DNA from 4 places in the Clostridium sartagoforme genome. Region 1 is predicted to be linked to each of the others. Evidence: riboswitches for the same ligand, from Rfam matches in the RefSeq annotation. Region 1 holds a riboswitch; each other region holds the start of a gene.
What was found. A riboswitch is a leader RNA that binds a small molecule or an ion and turns the genes downstream of it on or off. The one in region 1 is predicted to bind S-adenosylmethionine.
Positions count from the first base shown of each region.

Region 2: linked by a shared signal. The riboswitch ahead of ABDZ60_RS04095 (Na+/H+ antiporter NhaC family protein) and the one ahead of metH (methionine synthase) in region 1 are both predicted to bind S-adenosylmethionine.
Region 3: linked by a shared signal. The riboswitch ahead of metF (methylenetetrahydrofolate reductase [NAD(P)H]) and the one ahead of metH (methionine synthase) in region 1 are both predicted to bind S-adenosylmethionine.
Region 4: linked by a shared signal. The riboswitch ahead of ABDZ60_RS04975 (methionine ABC transporter ATP-binding protein) and the one ahead of metH (methionine synthase) in region 1 are both predicted to bind S-adenosylmethionine.

Region 1 covers NZ_BAAACH010000032.1:128,420-134,236, forward strand. The annotation lists gene metH (methionine synthase) at 1-1,424, opposite strand, end outside; SAM riboswitch class I at 1,537-1,633, opposite strand; gene ABDZ60_RS12705 (hypothetical protein) at 1,890-2,462, opposite strand; gene ABDZ60_RS12710 (WG repeat-containing protein) at 2,629-4,413, opposite strand; gene hydA (dihydropyrimidinase) at 4,576-5,817, opposite strand, start outside.
Region 2 covers NZ_BAAACH010000011.1:67,677-73,493, reverse strand. The annotation lists gene rluF (23S rRNA pseudouridine(2604) synthase RluF) at 1-48, opposite strand, end outside; gene ABDZ60_RS04110 (anti-sigma factor domain-containing protein) at 69-1,064, opposite strand; gene ABDZ60_RS04105 (class D sortase) at 1,079-1,669, opposite strand; gene ispF (2-C-methyl-D-erythritol 2,4-cyclodiphosphate synthase) at 2,102-2,584, shown strand; gene ABDZ60_RS04095 (Na+/H+ antiporter NhaC family protein) at 2,757-4,034, opposite strand; SAM riboswitch class I at 4,153-4,259, opposite strand; tRNA gene ABDZ60_RS04090 (tRNA-Lys) at 4,422-4,497, opposite strand; tRNA gene ABDZ60_RS04085 (tRNA-Gly) at 4,501-4,574, opposite strand; gene ABDZ60_RS04080 (hypothetical protein) at 4,639-5,313, opposite strand; gene ABDZ60_RS04075 (HNH endonuclease signature motif containing protein) at 5,544-5,817, shown strand, end outside.
Region 3 covers NZ_BAAACH010000037.1:184,999-190,815, reverse strand. The annotation lists gene ABDZ60_RS14850 (MraY family glycosyltransferase) at 1-57, shown strand, start outside; gene ABDZ60_RS14845 (GNAT family N-acetyltransferase) at 259-786, shown strand; SAM riboswitch class I at 866-989, shown strand; gene metF (methylenetetrahydrofolate reductase [NAD(P)H]) at 1,224-2,117, shown strand; gene ABDZ60_RS14835 (S-ribosylhomocysteine lyase) at 2,174-2,632, shown strand; gene ABDZ60_RS14830 (NADH-quinone oxidoreductase subunit NuoE family protein) at 2,879-3,355, shown strand; gene ABDZ60_RS14825 (NADH-ubiquinone oxidoreductase-F iron-sulfur binding region domain-containing protein) at 3,357-5,261, shown strand; gene ABDZ60_RS14820 (NADH-dependent [FeFe] hydrogenase, group A6) at 5,263-5,817, shown strand, end outside.
Region 4 covers NZ_BAAACH010000011.1:299,884-305,700, reverse strand. The annotation lists gene ABDZ60_RS04990 (M20 metallopeptidase family protein) at 1-813, opposite strand, end outside; gene ABDZ60_RS04985 (MetQ/NlpA family ABC transporter substrate-binding protein) at 888-1,718, opposite strand; gene ABDZ60_RS04980 (methionine ABC transporter permease) at 1,759-2,439, opposite strand; gene ABDZ60_RS04975 (methionine ABC transporter ATP-binding protein) at 2,408-3,466, opposite strand; SAM riboswitch class I at 3,645-3,786, opposite strand; gene mgrA (L-glyceraldehyde 3-phosphate reductase) at 3,886-4,884, opposite strand; gene rd (rubredoxin) at 5,177-5,338, opposite strand; gene ABDZ60_RS04960 (FprA family A-type flavoprotein) at 5,369-5,817, opposite strand, start outside.

The DNA of each region.
Region 1 (5,817 bases):
CCAAAATCCTTAATAATCCCTGCCTTATCTAGAAAATCTTTTTCTCCATTCTTTAAAGAAATAGAATTTACTATATGTTTTCCTTGAATCACTTTAAGTCCATTTTCTATAACTTCCCATCTTGACGAATCAATCATTATAGGCTTTAAAGAAATATCTGGTTCTGAAGCCAATAGTTTTAAAAAATATTCCATTTCTTTTTCACTATCTAAAAGTCCATCATCAAAATTTACATCTATTATTTGAGCTCCATTTTCAACTTGTTCTTTAGCAATTTCAAGAGCTTCTTCATATTTCTTTTCTCTAATAAGTCTTGCAAACTTTAAAGATCCAGAAACATTCGTCCTTTCTCCAATGTTAACAAAATTAGATTCTCTATTTGATTTTGTTATTTCTAATCCACTATACACACTTTCTCTTTTAATTTCTTTAACAACTCTTGGTCTATAATTTTTAGCTACATTAGCAATTGCTTTTATATGCTCATAAGTAGTACCACAACAGCCACCAACAATATTTAAATACCCAGCTTTCAACATTTCTTCAATACACTTTGAAGTAATTTCAGGTGACTCCTCATAAAATCCTAATTCATTTGGTAATCCTGCATTTGGATAAACTGATATAAATAAATTCTGTGTTTCTGCTAACTCTTTTATAAATTGATTTAAATCTTTTGCTCCAAAAGAACAATTTAGTCCTATTGAAATTATATTTTCATTTTTCATTGAAACAGCAAAGGCTGAAAGGTTTTGTCCTGATAAAATTCTCCCTGACTTATCTGTTATAGTTCCAGATATCATTATTGGAAGAGTTATATTTTTTATCCTAAAAATCTCATTTGCAGCCATAATAGCAGCCCTTGCATTTAAGGAATCAAAAATTGTTTCAATTAAAACCAAATCAATGCCACCATCAATTAAAGCATCGATTTGCTCTATATATGCCTTCTTTAATTGATCAAATGATATATTTCTATAACTTGGATCTTCAACATTAGGAGATAGCGATGCCATTCTATTGGTTGGACCTATAGATCCGGCAACATATCTTTTTTTGCCGTCCTTCTTATAAAATTCTTCACAAGCATCTTTAGCTAGCTTAGCACTTTTATAATTTAAGTCATAAACTAAACTCTCAAGACCAAAATCACTTTGTGATATTTTATTAGAATTTAATGTATTAGTTTCAATTATGTCTGCACCAGCTTCTAGAAAACCCATATGTATTTCATATATTATTTCTGGCTTTGTAATACTTAATAAATCATTATTACCCTTTTGATCTAAATAAAAATCTTTTAATAACTTTCCCCTATAATCTTCTTCCTTTAACATAAATGATTGAATATTTGTCCCCATTGCCCCATCAATTACTAATATTCTTTTTTCTAAATCCCTAATTATTTCGAAGCCTCTTTTCATTACATAACCCCCTTGTATTACTAAAATAATAACTCTTATTATTATATCTAAATAAAAAATCCCTTCTAAAAGTAAGAAGGGATCTTATATAAAGTATATAAAAACTCTATTACTCTTATTTTCCAGAAAAATCTGTAGGATTTAGCACCACACTATAAGCAGGTTGCTGGGTTTCAAAGGGCCAGTCCCTCCACCACTCTCAATAAGATAATTATTATATTTTTTATAATTATATATTTTTTATAATTTTTTGTAAATATATTTTACTAGTACACCTCATATATTTATTTAATAATTATTATTAAATTAGATATTATATAATTTAAATAAAAAATACCTTCTCAGAATATTACTATCAATTTCGCCATTATTTGTAAAAAATATATTTCATAAATAGTGTAGTATTATTATTTATAAAAAATAGTAATACTACACTATTATTAAAGTCTTATACTTTTCTAAATACTAAAATACATTATTATTGCAACAAGAATTATTATTATTTCCGCACCAATTATTTGCAACAACTGTATTAGAGCCTAGATATTGACATCCCTCATAGATAGTTTGATTAGTAAAATGATATATATTACAGTCACGTAAGAAATCTTTTATATGATTACAATTATTCACATAAATATGATTATATCTAGTAAAATATCTATTATAAAAATTTCTATTAGTTATAACATAGTTCCTACCATTTATATTATAAAATGAATTATATCTTCTTACTTGTCCTGGTCTTTGAATAATATTTTGTCCACCTTGATTTTGACCGCATTGATTTTGAATTCCTCGTGCTCCACCTAAATATTGATTATTATTTTGAAAGTTTTCTGCTCCTTGAACTCTTTGATAAGCTCCATAACTTGCTAAATTACCTTGTTTAACTTCTGATACATTATGAAAATCATAATCTGCATTTTCTTGCCAATTATTTTGGCAACTATTTTGAGGATAATTATCCTTATTATTCATACCTTTATAATATTCTTCATAATTTGAGTTTTCATATTCATTGTTATAATAGTCCATTCTAAATACCTACCTTCTAAACATCTTTTGTTATATTGTTTTATATAATATATTATTCTTAATGTACTATAATGTTTCCTATTTATTTAAATATCATTTAAGAGTATATTACATTAGTGTATTATTAAAGCATCTTAAAGATTGACTTTTAAGATGCTTTAATATGTTAACCTGTTAATAATTTGTATAATTCTCCTTCTTTATTGATTATTTTATCTATATTTTTAAGAGGTATAGTAAAGGTTATAAATCCCATTGATTCAGGTGCTATTTTTTCTGGATGATAATAAATATATAAATTGTCATTATCTATATAAAAGTCTTGATTTTCAGTTATACCTTTAAATGAATCCGGAAATATAAAATTATAATTTGGTTCTTCATTAATTATTTTTAGTATATTATTATTAATCTCAATATCCCAGTTTGATCCTTCATTAAATAAATCTTTAATTTTATATAACTTTCCTGTTAGCAAATTAATACTACAGGTTTTTCTTACTTGTAATATGGATTCTTGATTTATTTCTGAATAATATCCAACTAAATCTAATACAAGTAAATTCTCTTTATAGAATAATATTTTAAAATTACCATAATAATTATATGGCAATATTTCTTCATCTGTAATTATGAGTTGCGTTTGAACATATATATCATCACTTGGCGGATCAAAAATTGATAATCTCCTCAACTCTAAATTTATTTGATTCTCAGCATTTTTATCATTCATACCATAAATATTAGGTATATATATTAAATAATTTATATTCGGTCTATATTTTTCAATAATAATTGAATAGGTTTCACTTAAATTTATTGTTTTATTAGGTCCATAAATCATCTTATTATTTTGAGCTAAATAATAGATATAATAATCTACATAAGCTTGTACTATATCTCCTAGTAGATCCAATTTGCCACTTCCTAAAAATATAGGTAAATTATTAAGTTCCTTTCCATCCTTATTTATAAAGAAAGTTTTTCTTGAGTCTGATACTGACGCCATTCCATTTGAAAAGTTATTTACTTTAAAAAACTTGAATTTAGTAAAAATAGTTCCTTTATCATCTCCAATAGCATAAATGCTTCTACTTTTTGATTTAGTTTTACCTATTGGTAACCCTAAAGCTAGTCTTCCCTCTCCTAAATATTTAATATCACTATATATTTCTCCATAGATTGGTCGCCCTAATTTATCTATTACTCCATATTTATCTATTTCATTAGATGTACTAACAATGGAAATTCCATCAATAAATTCTCTAGCATATGAGTAAATTGGATTAATAACTATTCTATCCTCTTTACTTATATAACCATAAGGGCCTCCTAATAATATAGAAAATACCATCATATCATTTCCATATGAACCTACATATTCGTACTTATAAGTATTTACAATATTACATTGATTATCTATTAATGAATATTCTCTATCTTTAATTTTTACTAATGCATAATCTCCATTAAAATCATTTGCTTCAATATATTTTGTTTCACAAGATTCTCCTCCCTTTAAGTTTAAATAACCATATCTATATTTATTTCCATATGTTTTTCTTATTACTGCATATCCATCTTTATAATTACCTATATAGTCATATACTGCATCCGTTAACTTATGTCCTTTCTCATCGAATACCCCCATAGCCGTATTTTCCACATAAATACTTCTTCCTTCTGAATATTGATTTATTAAACTATATTGAGCATTAACTATATAAATACCTTCTGAATTAATAATTCCATAACGTCCGTTCTCATTAACAATAGCTAATCCATATTCATTAAAATTATATGCATTAGTAAATTTAAAAGGAATAATTTCTTTTCCATATTTATCTATATACCCATATTTATTTCCATTTATAGTAATTCTAATTGCAGGATACAATTCAACTTTTCTATTTTTATCTTCTTCTTGTGGTTTATATTTATTTTTTTTCATGCAACCCCTCTGGAATATATTAATAATATTTATTATATTTGTACATTTAGGTATTCGATACAATAATTTTAAACATTTATTTTAAATAAACCACATTTAATATTTAATATAAAAAATTCTACTAACTATATAATAATTAGTAGAATTTTTATTAAAGTATATTTATAAACTTATTTTTCTTTTTATAAATCTTCCATTACCTTTTTTGCCTATGAAATTACCATTCTTAACTATAATATCTCCTCTTAAAATAGTATATATAGGATAACCTTTCACTTTAATTCCCTCATAAGCAGTATAATCAACATTTGAATGTAAATCTTTAATTGTTAATACTTTTTCTATTTTATGATCAATTATAACTATATCTCCATCAGCTCCAACTTGTATTGAACCCTTTTTAGGATATAATCCAAAAATTTTAGCTGGATTTGTACAGCATACCTCAACAAATTTATTTATACTAATTTTTTCTTTCATAACACCCTCTGAAAAGATTAAAGGAATTCTTTCTTCAATTCCTGGTGCTCCATTAGGACATTTTGTAAAGTCATCTTTTCCAAGCTGCTTATCCTTATTAAATGCAAAAGGACAATGATCTGTTGCTATAGTTTGTATATATCCATCCTTAATTCCTTTCCATAAGGAGTTTCTATCTTCTTCTTTTCTTAAAGGAGGGCTCATGATATATTTTAAGCCTTCATTATTTTCTAATTCATATTTGCTATCATCTAAAACCAAATATTGAGGACATGTTTCGGCATATATATTTTCATTTCTATCCCTTGCCATTTTTATATAACTTAATCCTAAATTTGAAGATAAATGAACTATATATAAAGGTGCATTACCTGCTATTGATGATAAATTTATCATTCTATTTACAGCTTCACCTTCTGCTTCTACTGGTCTACTTAAAGGATGATATTTAGGAGTTTTTAATCCATTTTTCACATAATAATCTTTTAATACTTTTATGCTGCCATGATTTTCACAATGAACAGTTGTAACTCCGTTAAGCTCTTTTAATCTATTTAGTACTTTTAATACTTCCTCATCATTTACCATATAATCATATGTTAAATAAACCTTAAAACTTACTATTCCTTCATCTTTTACTATACTCTCCATTTCCTTAAGTATTTCTTCATTAACATGTTGAATTACTCCATGAAAACTATAATCTACTACTGCATTTTTATCTGCATAACCATGATATACATCAACTTGATGCTTTAAAGTGCATCCCTTTGGTCCAAAGCCCATATGATCAACTATAGTAGTTGTTCCTCCACATGCCGCTGCAACTGTTCCAGTATAAAAATCATCATTAGCTACAGCAATTCCTACATCTAAGTTTAAATGAGTATGAACATCTACCCCTCCAGGTATAACATACTTACC
Region 2 (5,817 bases), on a different contig from region 1:
ATCACTGTGTATTATTACATATTTATCTTCATTATTCTTTTGCTTCATTATTCTCACCTTTATAAATTTTAAGGGCTTACCTTATGTTCATCCCCTGAATTATTTAACCTAACTTGAATTTCTTTCTCTTTAATAAAACTTTCTGTATCTTTTAAAGCATCATAGCTTAATGGTGTTCCTGTTACAGTAACTATTACTCCTGATTCTGGAATCATTTCATTATTAATAGCATAATTTAATATATTCTTTACTGAATCATCTATATTGGCATTATTAACATTTAGTTCAAGTAACATATTATTTCCTTTTTCAGTTTTACTGTAAGCATCTACTATTCTATCAAATCTATTTACCTCTAATGTGATTTCTGATGTAGTTTCTATAACTATAGTTTTATCAATTGATTTATATTTAAACGCACCTATAATAATTACTAATACAAATAAACTAAGTAGTATTGAAAGCTGTAATTTGTACTTTTTTATAGTAACAGCTTCTACACTAACAAAATCCTCTCCTATATTATTATCTTTTCCAGCTTTAACTTTTATAAACTCACCTTTAGATGTTAATATTATAGCACTTCTAAAGTTCTTACTAATTATAATTCCTCTATGTTCAGTTTCTTTCATAATTTGAGATATTTCATCTACACCAAGGATATTAATAGCCTCTACTATTTGTATATATTCCTGGATATATTTATAGTTAGGATTAGACAATATAACAACATAAGTTATAATATATTCTTTCCAAGTTTGAAGAAATTCCTTTTCTATTGGTGTTCTTTTAAGAATTCTATTAATTGGGAACTTTCTAGTTGTATTTAGATATTCAAATAATTCTACATCTTCTATTATAAAATAAGCTATATTCAAAATTTTATTTCTTATAGTGTACGATACCTTTTCATGTATTAAATCTTTTATAAGTATCTTATAATTTAAAAGATCCTCACTTAATTTTTCTATTTCTTCTGCTCTTTTCTCTATTACTTCTTCTAAAGCTACACTTGATGGAGATTTAGTCGAAAATTTATATTTATCACTTTGAAAATCGCTCATTATTATCCTCCGTTTTATAAATCCTTAGTTTCTATAAGATTACCTTTTACTATAACCCTTTCTTTTGCTCCAACAGTACAGGTTACTAATGTAATAGTAGCTTCACTGGTATTATCAAGCACTTCCACATTGCTTGGATCAACTATGAAGTTATCCGTAATTTCATATATATATTCTTTCTTATTAGCTTTAACTAGTATTTTGTCTCCCTTTTCTACCTTATATAAGTTTACAAAGGCTTCTGAATAATCAGATACTCTATGGCCTGCAACTGCAAAATTACCTTTTTCACCCGGTCCTGCCGAATCTGCAAAATGACCCAAATAATATTGTAGAATATCATCAGTTATACCTTCTACTAGTCCTTGAGATAGATTTATACTAGGAATTTCAATTAAAGCAATTGGTTTGTATCCATTAATAGATTTTTCTTCTGTACCATCTTCCTTGCTCTTTGGTTCTTCATTTATGACTTCTTCTAAAATATTTTGAAGTTCTTTTTGCCTTTTAGATGTTTCAATTTTTTTGTAAGCAATTGATGCAATTAATGCTAGTCCAACTATAATTAAAACAACGCCTATAAGCCTTCTGATTTTTTCTCCCATATTTCTCATCTCCCAATAAACATTTATAATAATTCATCATATATTATAACATAAAGACTATACTTTTAATATAATTGTGTCTCTTATATCCATTAATATTTTAGGAGTAACTTATGAATAGGAAAATAATTTATGTCGATTTTGTTTTTAAGCGTCGAAAACTTTCTTCTAGAACTATCCATTTTATTTATAAACTCAAAGTTAAATTAAAGCATTTGTTTAATAAAATATTTAAAAATAGAAAGAGAAAAATTAATTCTAATATTTATCCTTTTAAAAAAGTACTATAGATATAATAAAAAATTCATATAATATTGAAAAATAGTTATAAAAAAATATATATCATCTCATATATTTATATTATTAATTAAACCATATCTATTTTTAATATTTATGGTAAAATAACTCTATAATTATTTTAGAGGTGATAAAGTGAGGATAGGATTAGGATACGATGTACATCGTTTAGTTGAAGGAAGGGATTTAATAATAGGTGGTGTTAATATTCCTTATGAAAAGGGGTTACTAGGTCATTCAGATGCAGATGTTCTACTTCATGCAATTATGGACTCATTACTTGGTGCCTCAGCTCTTGGTGATATTGGAAAACATTTTCCCGATACAGATCCAAGGTTTAAAGGAATATCAAGTATAAAGCTATTAGAAGAGGTAGGGAAACTACTTTCTGTTAATAGATATTCTATTAACAATATAGACGCAACTATTATTGCTCAAAAACCTAAAATGGCTCCTTTCATTCAACAAATGAGAGAAAACATAGCAAATGCACTAAATATTAATTTAAACCAAATAAATGTCAAGGCAACTACTGAAGAAGGCCTTGGATTTACTGGAAATGGTGAAGGAATTTCTTCTCAAAGCATATGTTTGTTACAATTGACAATTAACGATTAACAATTTACAGTTTAGGAAATAACTCAAACAATTGAGTTATGGGAGTGAAAAGTGAAAGAGTGAAGATTGCATTTAAAATAAAATCTTTACTCTTTCACTAAAAGAAAAGTATGGCTTTTTTATTTAGCCATACTTTTCTTTTTCTGGTTTATATTTTAATTTTACAATAGCCTTATTTATTTCTCCAATGTATGTATATAGATATTATAGCACATATCCCCATAAGATAAGGATAAAATAAAAATTTCATTATTGCAAATGGTGATAAAGCGGCAAGTCCTGCTGCTGAAATTAATTGTGCACCATATGGTATCACTCCTTGAAACACGCATGCAAACATATCCATTATGCCTGCAACTCTTTTGGGTTCTAAATCAAATTCATTTGAAATATCTTTAGCTATAGGTCCTACAGTCACAATTGCAACAGTATTATTAGCTGTACAAATATCAACTAAACTAACTAATGTTGCAATACCGTATTCGGCTCCCCTCTTAGTTTTGAAGTTTTTTAATCCTTTATTAATAATAAAATCTATTCCACCATTAAAATTAATAAGTTCTATTGTTCCTGCTATAAGAATTGAAATTATTATTAGTTCACTCATACCTAATATTCCTGAGGATATAGAGTTAAATAATCCTATAAGATTAAAACTTCCAAGAATAAATCCTATTATTCCTGAGGATAAAATACCAAGTAATAATACTATAATTACATTTACTCCAATTAATGATGTTACTATTACAATTATATATGGTAAAATTTTAAACAAATTAAATTCTAAGGCTTCTAAATTTACAACTGTTGCACTCTTAGTTAGCAACATAAGTATTATTGCAGTTATGATTGCAGCTGGAAGTACTATAATAAAGTTCATTTTAAATTTATCTTTCATCTCACAACCTTGTGTTCTAGTAGCAGCTATAGTTGTATCTGATATTATAGAAAGGTTATCTCCGAACATCGCTCCACTAACCACCGCTCCTGTAGCTAAAGCTGTTGCTATTCCAGTTTTATCTGCTATTCCAACAGCTATTGGTACTAGCGCAACAATAGTTCCCATTGATGTTCCTATAGATAATGATATGAAACATCCTATAATAAATATTCCTGGAATTAAAAGACTACTTGGCAGTAAAGAAAGTCCTAAATTAACAGTAGAATCTACTGCTCCCATATCCTTTGCTACTTTTGCAAAAGCTCCTGCTAATATAAATATAATTACCATAAGTAAAATATTGGTATTTCCTGCACCTCTACAAAATATATCTACTTTCTCATCAAACTTTACTTTTTTATTCATGATTAATGCTGTTAAAGCTGCTGCTAGGAAAGGGATTAGTATAGATACAGCATAAAAATCTTTTGCAATTATTGATGTTCCTAAATAAACTAATAGAAATACTCCCAATGGAAGTAAAGCCAGCCCATTACCTTTGTTATTCAAAATTCTTTTCTCTCCTTTTTGATATTAAATAATTTGTATGTATTTTTAGTTTAAATTTAAAAAAGCTTCTGCAAGAATACAGAAGCTTTGATTACACATATAAAAAGTTATAATTCGCCTCTTATCTATCAGGATATCCTGCAGGATTTAGCACCTTAAGAATTAATTAAAATCCTTGGTTGCTGGGCTTCAAAGGGCCAGTCCCTCCACCACTCTTGATAAGACTTTTAAATTTTGCATTATTATAGTATCAGCTTAAATTTATATTGTCAACAGTTATATTTTCCCTCACAATATATTACGATTATATATTTCTACAAACAATTAAAGTTATACGCAAAATATAGTTGATTTAAACATAAAAAAGAGATTACATAGTAATCTCTTTGGTGCGTTATCAGGGGATCGAACCCGGGACACCCTGATTAAGAGTCAGGTGCTCTACCAACTGAGCTAATAACGCATATGGAGCGGGTGATGAGAATCGAACTCACGTAACTTGCTTGGAAGGCAAGGGCTCTACCATTGAGCTACACCCGCATATATTATTGACAATAATAATTATATAATTTCTAAATAATACTGTCAATAATAAATTTTAGTCTTAAATTATTTCTGTAAGTGATTTTAATAGAATATCTTTAAACCTTTCTCCATCACTTTTATTTTTGTCAGCTTTTTCACATATGTTTTTCCATTCAGAAATACTTATACCTGTTCGCTCCTTAAACTCACTATCATTTGTTGTCATATAGCTTGAGTTTACAACAAATTCTCCTAAGTCTTTTGGAGTATTAAATATCTTTAAGTATAAAAACTCCTTATTGTCTCCATACCAAGTTCTATTAAAATCTCTTGCAAATCTTTGAAGAGCTCTAATTAATTTATCCTTGGATAAAATCCAACATTCCTTTATCATTTTCACATGCCTTCGCATATTATCTGCTTCTTCTCTTGATATTTTTTTATTTTTTTCTCCATCTGAGATTATTCTGTCTACTGGGATATTCGGAACATTAATTACCATTCTCTCTTTCCCATATATCCACTTATAAAATGCCTCTTGCAAAAATGAGTATTGGATATAACCTAATAGCATCTTTTCATTAGGAAAATATGCCCATATATTACTAAGTCCATTATTCTTACAAAAAACTAATGTATGGATATATATACTCTTTTCATTGGGTAATTTATCCATAAACATATGACCTCTTATAGTTTTATTTTCGTTAATTAATTCTTCCCAGTAATCAAATGAATCATAATTATGTCTCACTGTATCACCTTTCTTTCACCTACATAGTATAATATATTATACATATATAATATACTACATATATATTATATAGTATATTATACCATCTTTTCAAGTACTTTTAAAGAATATAACAAAGTAAATTAAAACACTTTCTAAATTTAATTTTCTGACAATATAGATATACATATTTGAAATAAAAATAAATTTATTTTATAATATTATTAAAGATAGAAAAAGGAGGCATGACTTTGCACCACTGTGAAATTTGTGGATCAACAGCGGATATTCATCATATAGTTCATAAACATGAAGGTGGTTACGATATTAAACTCAACTATAAATATCTCTGTAACTACCACCATAGAGGGAAAAATGGACCTCATAACTGTATAGAAACTGATTTGAAATATAAACTAGAAATGCAAGATAAACTTTTTAATCTCTTGCCAAAAGACTACTATACAGCTAAAGAACTTTATACTATTTTAGGAATGTCTAACTCTTCTTTAAAAAGATTAATAA
Region 3 (5,817 bases), on a different contig from region 1:
ATGGTTAGCTTAGCTTTTAGTATAATTTCGATAGTATTACTTTTAATTAAGAATTAATATTTATTTCAGTGCACGGGTGTTTCTATGTTATAGGGAACAGTAATAGGACAGGTAACAGTTAACGGATACAAGTTGTTATATAGATTGGTTCTCAATTTACATCACAACTTGTTTCTTGATACCTGTGTACTTTACCAAAAAACTGTGAACCGCGAATTGTGCATTCTGAACTAATTAATATAAAAGGGGGGGCTTATTATGTATAGTGGTCAGTTAGTAAAACTAAGAGCATATAAGGAAGAAGATATAGAAAAGGCAACAGTATATATAAATAATGAAGAAGTAAAAAAACTTATGGACTCTGCAATCCCATTTCCTATGACTAAATGGCAAGAAGAAGAGTGGGTAAGAAGTAGAAAAGCAAATACGGATTTTACTTATGATTTTGCAATTGAGGATTTAAAAACTGGAAAATATATAGGCGGATGCAGTATTAATGAATGTGATGTAAAAAATAGAACTTGTGTAGTGGGAATAATGATTGGAGATAAAGAATATTGGGGCAAGGGATATGGAAGTGATGCACTAAAAGTACTAATCAAGTTTATTTTTGAAGAAGTTAACATGAATAAAATAAAACTTAATGTATTTTCATTTAATAATAGAGCAATAGCATGTTATAAGAAGGTTGGATTTAAAGAAGAAGGAATATTAAAAAAAGAGATATATAGAAATGGAAGATATTATGATGAAATAATTATGGCTATGTTTAAAGATGATAACTAAAGATTAGCCATATTTAATTAATAGTATTATTTACACAAGATATAAAATACTTTATAATTATAAAAAAGAATATACTAAGACTTTATCAAGAGTGGTGGAGGGACTGGCCCTGAGAAACCCGGCAACCTACAAAGGTGAAATGTAATAAGTGATTTTAATTTATATATTTCTATTGTGTGGTGCTAATTCCTGTTAGATAAGGGTAATTTATAGGCAATATATTAATACCCAAGTGTTATCTTTGGGTATTTTTTATTGCCTAAAAAATTATAATAGTTTTTAAAACTTAATTTTGGTGAATTATTCCTATAATTTTCACTACTTCTTATCAAGTATTCACTAAATAAACAACTGTGAATTATGCCTTGTAAACTGTGAACTTAAAAAGTGTTTTGCGCTTTTGTTAAAATATTTAAGCAATAAAATGGGGGGAAAATATGAATATTAAGAATTTATTTAATGAAAAAGAGGTGGTTTTTTCTTTTGAGATATTTCCACCAAAGCAAGAATCAAAAATCGATATAATTTACAATACCTTAGAGGAATTAAAAGATTTAAAGCCAGATTTTATTAGTGTAACTTATGGGGCAGGTGGGAGTTTATCAAAGAATATGACATGTGAAATTTCTTCAGTAGTAAAAAAGAAATATGGTATAGAGGCTTTAGCGCATTTAACTTGTATAAATTCAACTAAAACTCAAGTTGATTATATACTAAATAATTTAAAGGAATCAGGAATAGAAAATATATTGGCATTAAGGGGAGATATTCCAAGTAATTATGATGGAATTAGTGAATTTAATTATGCAAGTGATCTTATAAGTCACATTAAGAAAAGAAATGATTTTAATATAGTGGGAGCTTGTTATCCAGAAGGGCATTTAAATACTGTAGATTTAGATACAGAATTTAAAATTTTGAAGAAAAAGCAAGATTCAGGAGCAACGCATTTAATATCTCAACTGTTTTTTGATAACGAGTATTTTTATAATTTCTTAGATAAAACTAATGAGTACAATATAGATATTCCAATACAAGCAGGAATAATGCCTGTTATTAATACTAAACAAATAAAAAGGATTGTATCGTTATGTGGAGCTAAACTACCTAAAAAGTTCATTAAAATAATGAATAAATACGAATATAATCCAGAAGCCTTAAGAGATGCAGGAATCGCATATGCTATTGAGCAAATAATAGATTTAATATCAAGTGGTGTTGATGGAGTCCATTTATATACAATGAATAATGCATATGTTGCTAAGAGAATAAGTACAAATATATTTTCTATATTGGATACTATTAATAATTGTGAAAAAGTAATAAATTAGTTAATATATATATGATACTAAATAAAAAAGTTAAATATCTATATGGAGGATGAAATATGGAAAAGGTAGAAAGTTTTGAATTAGATCATAGAATAGTTAAAGCTCCTTATATTAGAAAGTGTTGTTTATTAACAGGGGAAAAAGGAGATAAGGTAACTAAATTTGATATTAGATTTTTACAACCTAACAAAGAAGCTTTTGGTACAGCAGCAATGCATGGATTAGAACATCTTCTAGCTCATGAATTAAGAGGAAGATTAGAAGGAATAATAGATTTATCACCAATGGGATGTAGAACAGGATTTTATTTGACTATTTGGGGAGATATAGAACCTTATGAAATAAAGAGTGAATTGGAATTTTCATTAAAAGAAATTTTGAATGCAACAGAAATACCTGCAGCTAATGAAATTCAATGTGGAAACTATAAGGATTTATCATTATTTGGAGCAAAGGAATATGCTAAAGAAGCATTGAAATCTGGTTTTTCACTAAATATCTATGGAGAAGAATAAATTAATAATTAAATTTTAATAACAAAAATAAAAATTATACATAAAAGAGTCATATTCTAATAAATATTATATAGAATATAACTCTTTTATTTTTATGTATAAATTATAATAGAACATAATATTAAATAAATAAAGTGAATATATAAATTTTTACATATTTCAAAATAAATAGAAATATGATACCATTTAATTATTAAAATATTTTGAAAATTTATAATATTAAGAAAAAGATACGGGGGAGATAGTTTGAGAAATACATGTGGTAAATTTAAGGAGTTAGAATTATTTATCCAGAATGGGAATGATGATGAAAGTTCTTTGATTGCGGTACTTCATCATGCACAAGGCTTATATGGATATTTAGGAAGAGAGGTTCAGGAGTATATTGCTTCTATGCTAAATATACCAGCATCTAAAGTATATGGTGTAGTAACATTTTATTCCTATTTTTCAACCGAACCAAAAGGCAAATATGTAATAAGTATATGTACAGGAACTGCTTGTTTTGTAAGAGGAGCTTGTGATATATTAGAGGATTTTAAAAAAATATTAGGCATAAAAGAAGGCGAAACTACCAAAGATGGATTATTTACTTTAGATACTTTAAGATGTGTCGGATCATGTGCTATTGCACCAGTAGTGCTTGTAAATGATAAAGTTTATGGATATTTTACTAAACCTCAAGTAAATGAATTAATAAATAATCTAAGGGAGCAAGGTTAATATGGAGAGAATAAATAATTACAATGATTTATTAGAAAGAGTTCAAGAATTTAAAAAGAATATAGAGGTTAGAGAGAATCCTGAAAAATATAATAATGGTGAAATAAAAGAAAGACATATATTAATTTGTGGAGGACCAGGATGTAAAGCTTCAAATGCTGATAATATTAGCAGAGCTTTCAATGAAGAAATAGATAGGCTAAATTTAAAAGATGAAATTAAAGTAATAATGACTGGATGCTTTGGATTTTGTGCAAAAGGCCCAGTAATAGAAATTATGCCAGATAAGGTATTTTATATAAAGGTAACAGAAGAGGACGTTAAAGAAATAATAGAAAGTCATATTTTAGAGGGAAGAGTAGTTGAGAGATTACTTTATGAAGATAAAGAAACAAAAGAAAGAATAAAAGTAAAAGAAGATATTCCTTTTTATAAAAAGCAAGTAAAAATAGCACTAAAAAACTGTGGAGTTATAGATCCAGAAAATATGGAAGAAGCTTTAGGGATAGGAGCTTATACAGCGTTAGGAAAAGTATTAACAACTATGACACAAGAAGATGTTATAAAGGAAATTAGTGAATCAGGACTTAGAGGCCGAGGAGGCGGAGGATTTCCAACAGGTAGAAAGTGGGAAGCTGCAAGAAGAGCAAAAGGTGATGTAAAATATGTAATCTGTAATGCTGATGAAGGCGATCCAGGAGCATTTATGGATAGAGCAATATTAGAGGGTGACCCTAATTCAGTTTTAGAAGCAATGGCTATTTGTGGATATGCTATTGGATCAAGTAAGGGTTATATATATATAAGAGCGGAATATCCTCTAGCTGTTCAAAGGCTGAAAATAGCTTTAAAGCAAGCAAGAGAAATAGGTGTGCTAGGAGACAATATATTAAATACAGGATTTAAATTTGATATAGAAATAAAATATGGAGCAGGAGCATTTGTGTGTGGAGAAGCAACAGCATTAATTCACTCAATAGAAGGATTAAGAGGAGAGCCTACTATGAAGCCACCGAGAACTTCTGAAAAGGGATTATGGCAAAGGCCTACATGTGTTAATAACGTGGAAACTTTCGCAAATGTTAGTCAAATAATTAACAAAGGTTCTGAATGGTATAGCTCAATAGGAGCGGAGAAATCTACAGGAACTAAAGTTTTTGCTTTAGCAGGAAATATTAATAATGTTGGGCTTGTGGAGGTTCCTATGGGAATTCCATTAAGAGATATTGTATATGAAATAGGTGGAGGAATTATAGATGATAAAGAATTAAAAGCAATACAAACAGGAGGACCTTCAGGTGGGTGTATTCCAATTGAATATTTAGACCTCCCTATAGAATATGATACCTTAACAGAGATAGGTTCTATGATGGGATCAGGTGGAATGATAGTAATGGATGAAGATAATTGTATGGTTGATATTGCTAAGTTTTATTTAGAATTTAGTGTAGACGAGTCATGTGGTAAATGTACTCCATGTAGAATAGGTAATAAAAGAATATTAGAATTTTTGAAGAAGATAACAAATGGAACAGCAGCAGAAGAAGATCTGGAAAAAATGGAAGAGCTTTGTGAGGTAGTTAAAGATGCGTCTCTTTGTGGATTAGGGGAATCTGCACCAAATCCAGTTTTGAGTACATTAAAGTTTTTTAAGGAGGAATATAAGCAACATGTAGTAGATAAAAAATGTGTTGCAGGAGTTTGTAAAGGACTTGTTAAATATGAGATTACTGATGAATGTATAGGATGTACCAAGTGTCTAAGAGCCTGTCCTGTACTGGCTATTAAAGGAAAAATTAGAGAAAAGCATAAAATTGATATAGATAAATGTATTAGATGTGGTTTATGCTACGAGGCATGTCCAACTAAGGCCATAATAAAAACTAGCTTAGGAGGTGAAGCTTAAAATGGTTAATATAAAAATTAATGGAATAAATTTAGAAGTTGAAAAAGGCAGTAGTATTTTAGAAGCTGCAAAAAAGATAAATATAAATTTACCAACACTGTGTCATATGTATATGGCAGATGGGGAAACTCGAAATTGTAAGGGAACTTGTAGAGTTTGTGTTGTAGAAGTAGAGGGGTGGAGTGGATTAGCACCATCATGTGCAACAGAAGTGAAAGAAGGAATGTCAATAAAGACTAATTCTATAAAAGCAATTAAAGCAAGAAGGATTATAACAGAGTTGTTATTATCAAATCACCCTAAGGATTGCTTAAATTGTGATAAGAATACAAATTGTGAGCTACAAAAGTTAGCTTCAGATTTAGGTGTAGATGAAAAAAAATATGAAGGAGAAATGGTAAACTTTGATTTAGATTTTTCTGACGGATTTATTAGAGATAGAGAAAAATGCATTTTATGTAGAAGATGTATTACAGCTTGCAATGATGTTCAAAAGGTACATGCTATAACTGCAGCTAACAGAGGATTTGGAACTAATGTATCAACTTTTTCTAAT
Region 4 (5,817 bases), on a different contig from region 1:
TACTGATTTATTAGTTTTTTCTCTTGATTCAAAAGTAAAACTTCTTGTTGTTCCTTCTAAAACAATTTCTTCTGCTACTGTATTGTAAGTAGTTCCCCCTCTAATCAAACCAACTCCTACTACTACTGTATCAACTGGATCAGTTTGTCTACTTACTATTGACTGTAGATTTACTACTATTTGGCTTGCAATATATAAGGCATCAGTTGATAAATGTGGTGCAGATACGTGACCGCCTTTTCCTTTAACAGTTATTTTAAAATAATCACATGAAGCAGAAATTGGACCACTTGTTACTGATACTTTGCCTACCTCTAAATGGGATGCCACATGTGCTCCAAGTATTTCTTCTACACCATCTAAGTATCCTTCCTTTATAAATACCTTAGCTCCTTGTCCAACTTCTTCAGCTTGTTGAAAAATTAATCTTACTTCTCCATTTAACTCTTTTTCTTTTTCTTTTAAAATTTTTGCTGTTCCAAGAAGACTAGCTGTATGCCCATCATGACCACAAGCATGATTATATCCATTGCTTTGTGATTTATATTCTACATCTTTTGAATCTGGAACTTTAAGAGCATCTATATCTGCCCTTATTGCTAAAATTCTATTTGATTCATTTTTACCTTTTATTATTCCTAAAACACCAGTTGCCCCAACTCTCTTATGTGGAATATTCAACTTATCTAATTCTTCTTCTATTTTTTTTGCTGTATTATATTCTTTTAAGCTTTCTTCTGGATGTTTATGAAAATACCTTCTTAAAGAGGTAATATAATCTTTTTCCTTTATTACATAATCTTTTATATTCATTAAAAAGCCCCCTTATATTTAGTACTATCTATTAAAGCCCTATAAGATAGATACTTATTTAATAATATTCTTTATTATTTCCAAGTTGGTATATAAGCCCCTTTATATACTTCTTCTATAACCTTTGCTACATCTTCTGATCTATAGGCATCTACAACCTTCTTATACAGTTCATTGTCTTTATCCTCAGTTCTTGAAACTATTATATTTATATAAGGATTATCAGTACCTTCTTTAACTTGTTCTAAATAAATAGAATCATTTTTAGGATTAAATCCTGCATCAACTGCATGTCCACCGTTTATTAATGCTGCAGCTACATCGGCTAATAATCTTGGAGTTTGTGCAGCTTCAACTTCTACAAATTTAATATTTTTAGGATTTTGCGTTATATCACTTAAAGTTGGAGTATATCCTGCTGTTTCATTTACTTTAATAACTCCTGCTGATTCTAAAACCTTTAATGCTCTTCCCCCATTAGTTGCATCACTTGGTATTGCAATGGAATCACCATCTTTTAATTCATCTAAAGATTTTATTTTATTAGAATATACCCCAAGTGGAGCTATTATCGTTTCTCCAATAACTGATAAATCTAAATTTCTATCTTTAATATCTTGATTTAAATATGCATAATGTTGGAAGGAATTTAAATCTATTTCTTTATCTGCTAAAGCTTGATTTGGCTGACTATAATCAGAAAAGGTAACAAGCTCTAAAGTTATTCCTTCTTCTTGAAGATTCTTTATTACAGGCTCCCATTGATCTGTATTTTCACCAACTACTCCTACCTTAACTACTTTATTCTTTCCATCTGTATTCTCTGTCTTTGCCCCTTGGCATCCTGCCAATGATAAAAGTAATGTTCCTGATATTATAATATTTAATAATTTTCTTGTTTTCATATTTTAACGCCCCTTTTAATTTATTTCTTATTGCTTAATTTTAATGTGTTGTTTTTTTTATTATTATATTTCCTGCCCCTTGAATTATATTTACTAAAATAAGTAGGATTATAACAGTTACAAAAGTTATATCTACTTGATATCTTTGATATCCATATCTAATTGCTAAATCTCCAAGACCACCTCCTCCCACTGAACCTGCCATAGCTGTTAATCCAACTAAGCTTACAAAAGTTATTGTTGTAGCCCTTACGATGTTTGGTACACCTTCTTTTAAATATACTCTAAAAATTATTTCAAATGGTGATGATCCCATTGCTTCAGCAGCTTCTATTATCCCCTTATCAGTTTCAGATAAAGCACTTTCTATTTGCCTTGCAAAAAATGGTATTGTTCCTAAAACTAATGGTACAAAGGAACCTTTTGTTCCTATAGCTGTTCCTACTATGGCCCTAGTTAATGGTATAACAGCTGCTAATAATATAATAAATGGTATTGATCTAGTTATATTTATTACTTTTTCTAAAACAAAATATACTGGTTTATTTTCTAATATATTTCCTTCTCTCGTTACTACTAATATGACTCCTAAAATAATTCCTATAACAAATGATATAAGGCCTGCTACTAAAATCATAATTAGTGTTTCTCCTGTAGCCTTGAATATATCTGGTATCTTTGTTATTACATTAGGCAGTAATTTTTGCACTAAGCCTTCCATCTTTAATCACCTCAACTTCTACATTATTTTCTTGTAAATAACTTATAACATTATTAATCTTGGCTTCTTCACCTCTTATTATTACAACAAGTCCCCCCAGCGGAGATTCTTGAATTATTTCTATATTCCCAAATATTATATTGGTATCTACATTAAATTCTCTGGATACTATTGAAATTATTGGCTCTGTTGTACTGTTTTCTATATATTTTAATTTTAAAATTTTTTCATTTTCTTTAATATCTACAACTGAAGATTTATTTTCTATCAAATCATATATATTGCTTAGTGAAGATGTACTATCTATAAAGTTTTTTGTAACTTTTTCTTTAGGCTCTGAGAATATTTTAAATATACTTCCTTCCTCAACTACCTTACCATTTTCCATAACTGCTGCCCTTGTACATATTTCTTTAACAACTTGCATTTCATGAGTTATTATTACTATTGTTATTCCAAACTTTTTATTTACTTCTTTTAAAAGTTTTAATATAGACTTTGTGGTTTGTGGATCTAAGGCACTAGTTGCTTCATCACAAAGCAAAACCTTTGGATCATTTGCTAAAGCTCTTGCAATTCCAACCCTTTGTTTTTGTCCTCCACTTAATTGAGATGGATAAGAATCTGCCTTGTCATCAAGTTCAACAAGTTTTAATAAATCTTTAACTTTATTTTTTATCTCTTCTTTTGAGTAACTACTCCCTTTAAGTGGATAAGCTATATTTTCAAATACTGTTCTAGATTTCATCAAATTAAAATGCTGAAATATCATTCCTATCTTTTTTCTTTCTTCTCTAAGTTCCTTATTTGATAAAGTACTTAAATCTTTCCCATCTATAACTACTTGTCCATTAGTTGGTTTTTCTAAAAAGTTTATACATCTAACTAATGTTGATTTTCCTGCTCCACTAAATCCTATAATTCCATAAATTTCACCTTTATTAATATTTAGTGTTACATCCTTAACTGCTTCTATTTTATTAGCTTTTGATTCATAGGTTTTGTGTAAATTTTTTAATATAATCATATTTTCCCTCCTTTTGCCCCAAAAAAGTGGACACATATAATTTTGTTTGTTTTGTTTCTTAGCTTCAAGTAATCACATTACTCAAATTTTAAACTATTCATAATTTCCTAAGGAATAAAAAAAACTGCTTTCCTAAAAATAAGAAAGCAGTGTATTATACACATATATATTTTTCTCATTCTTATCTTTCAGATGCAATTACATCTGCAGGATTTAGCACCTTAAACTATAAAAGCTTATAATTATAACTAATATAATTATAATATAATTCAGGTTGCCAGACTTCATAGGGCCAGTCCCTCCGTCTTTCTTGATAAAAACTTATTTAATTTTTGTTCTTGTTTCGTATTATATCCCTATATATTTTTCATGTCAATAGTTTTATTTCTTTTTTTAGATAATTAATCTAGTAAATAATTTTATTTTGAATTCAATATTGCTTCAATCATTTCGATTTCCCTGCCACTAAAAACTAAATTATTTATTATATTTTTATTGTCTATTATTTGCTCTGGCTTACTAGCTCCAATAAGAACTGTTGTAACCAAATCATCTCTTAATACCCAAGCTAAAGCCATTTGTGCTAAACTTTGATTTCTACTTTCTGCTATTTTGTTTAATTCCATTAGCTTATTAATTTTTTCAGTAGTTATATCTTTTTCATTTAAAAATCTACTACTTATTTTTTTAGCCCTTGAATCTTCTGGAATTCCCTTAAGATATTTATTAGTCAATACTCCTTGAGCTAAAGGTGAAAATGCTATTGATCCTATTCCTTCTTCTCTATGAACTTCATGCAAGCCTTCAACTTCACTCCAACGATTAAACATACTGTAGCTAAATTGATGAATAAGGCATGGAGTCTTGTTTTCCTTTAATATTTTAGAAGCTTCTTTTAATTCTTTAGGATGATAATTTGATAATCCTACATATAGTGCTTTTCCTTGTTTAACTATATCAGTTAAAGCTGACATTGTTTCTTCTAAAGGTGTATTTGGATCTGGTCTATGATGGTAAAATATATCAACATAATCTAAACTCATTCTTTTTAAACTTTGGTCTAAGCTTGAAATCAAGTATTTTCTTGAACCACCATTACCATAAGGACCAGGCCACATATCATAACCTGCTTTAGTAGATATTATCATTTCATCTCTATAACTACTAAGATTATTTTTTAATATTCTACCAAAATTTTCTTCAGCAGATCCATATATAGGTCCATAGTTGTTTGCTAAATCAAAATGTGTTATTCCATTATTAAAAGCTTCAAATATGATTGCCTTTTGATTTTCCATAGGGTCTACCGATCCAAAATTATGCCATAATCCTAAAGCCACTCTTGGCAGCAATAATCCGCTACTCCCACATCTAATATATTTCATCTTTTTATATCTGTCTTCGTTTACACTGTGCATATTTTCACTCCTCATTTCAATATTATAAAATTTTATTTTTTATTATTAGATTTAGCTTTTACATTGTTTTTCCATTCATAGTTACGCCCTTATTTAATATAATTATATCTCTTCGATTTCTTTTTTTATATATTTTTTATATTAGTTTTTCAAATACTAAGTTATTATCAGAAAAGTTTCTCTTTGTACACAATAAAAAATAAGCCCCAACTAATAATTAAATTAGCAAAGGGCTTCTTTAAAATCATATTTTATTTACCTCTTTAGTCTTTAAGCTGTTTATAATATATAACTAATCCACTTCCGAGAATTCATCTTTACCTACTCCACAAAGAGGACAAAGCCAATCTTCTGGCACATCTGCAAATGCAGTTCCTGCTTCTACCCCATTATCTGGATCCCCTACTTCTGGATCATATATATACCCACATACATCACATATAAAACTTTTCATAATAATTCCTCCATATTTAATATATTAAATTTATAATATTGAACTTATATAATCTGCTGCTCTTTCTACATCTTTTTCTGATTCTTCATTAAGGGAGAATCTAACTCTTACAGGGAATTTAGTATCAATCATACCTGTTGATTTTATTATTGAAGATGTGTTTAAAACATTAGCATTAGTTTCATTTAAATAATCTTGAATTATTTCTATTGGTTCCCCACTCCATCCAAAGGATCCAAATGCACAAGCTACCTTGCCTTCTAAGTTTATATCCTTTAATTTCTTTAATACATTTTCAATTGAACCTATTAAATCACCATATTTTGTTGATGTACCAAATAATATTGCATCTGAACTTTTAATAGCTTCTAATATTTCTTCTTCATCAGTCTTATCTGGATTTAATACTAATACTTCAATATCTTCTGCTTCAAATTCTTTTTTAAATTTGTCTGCAATTCCCTTTGTTGAATTTCTCA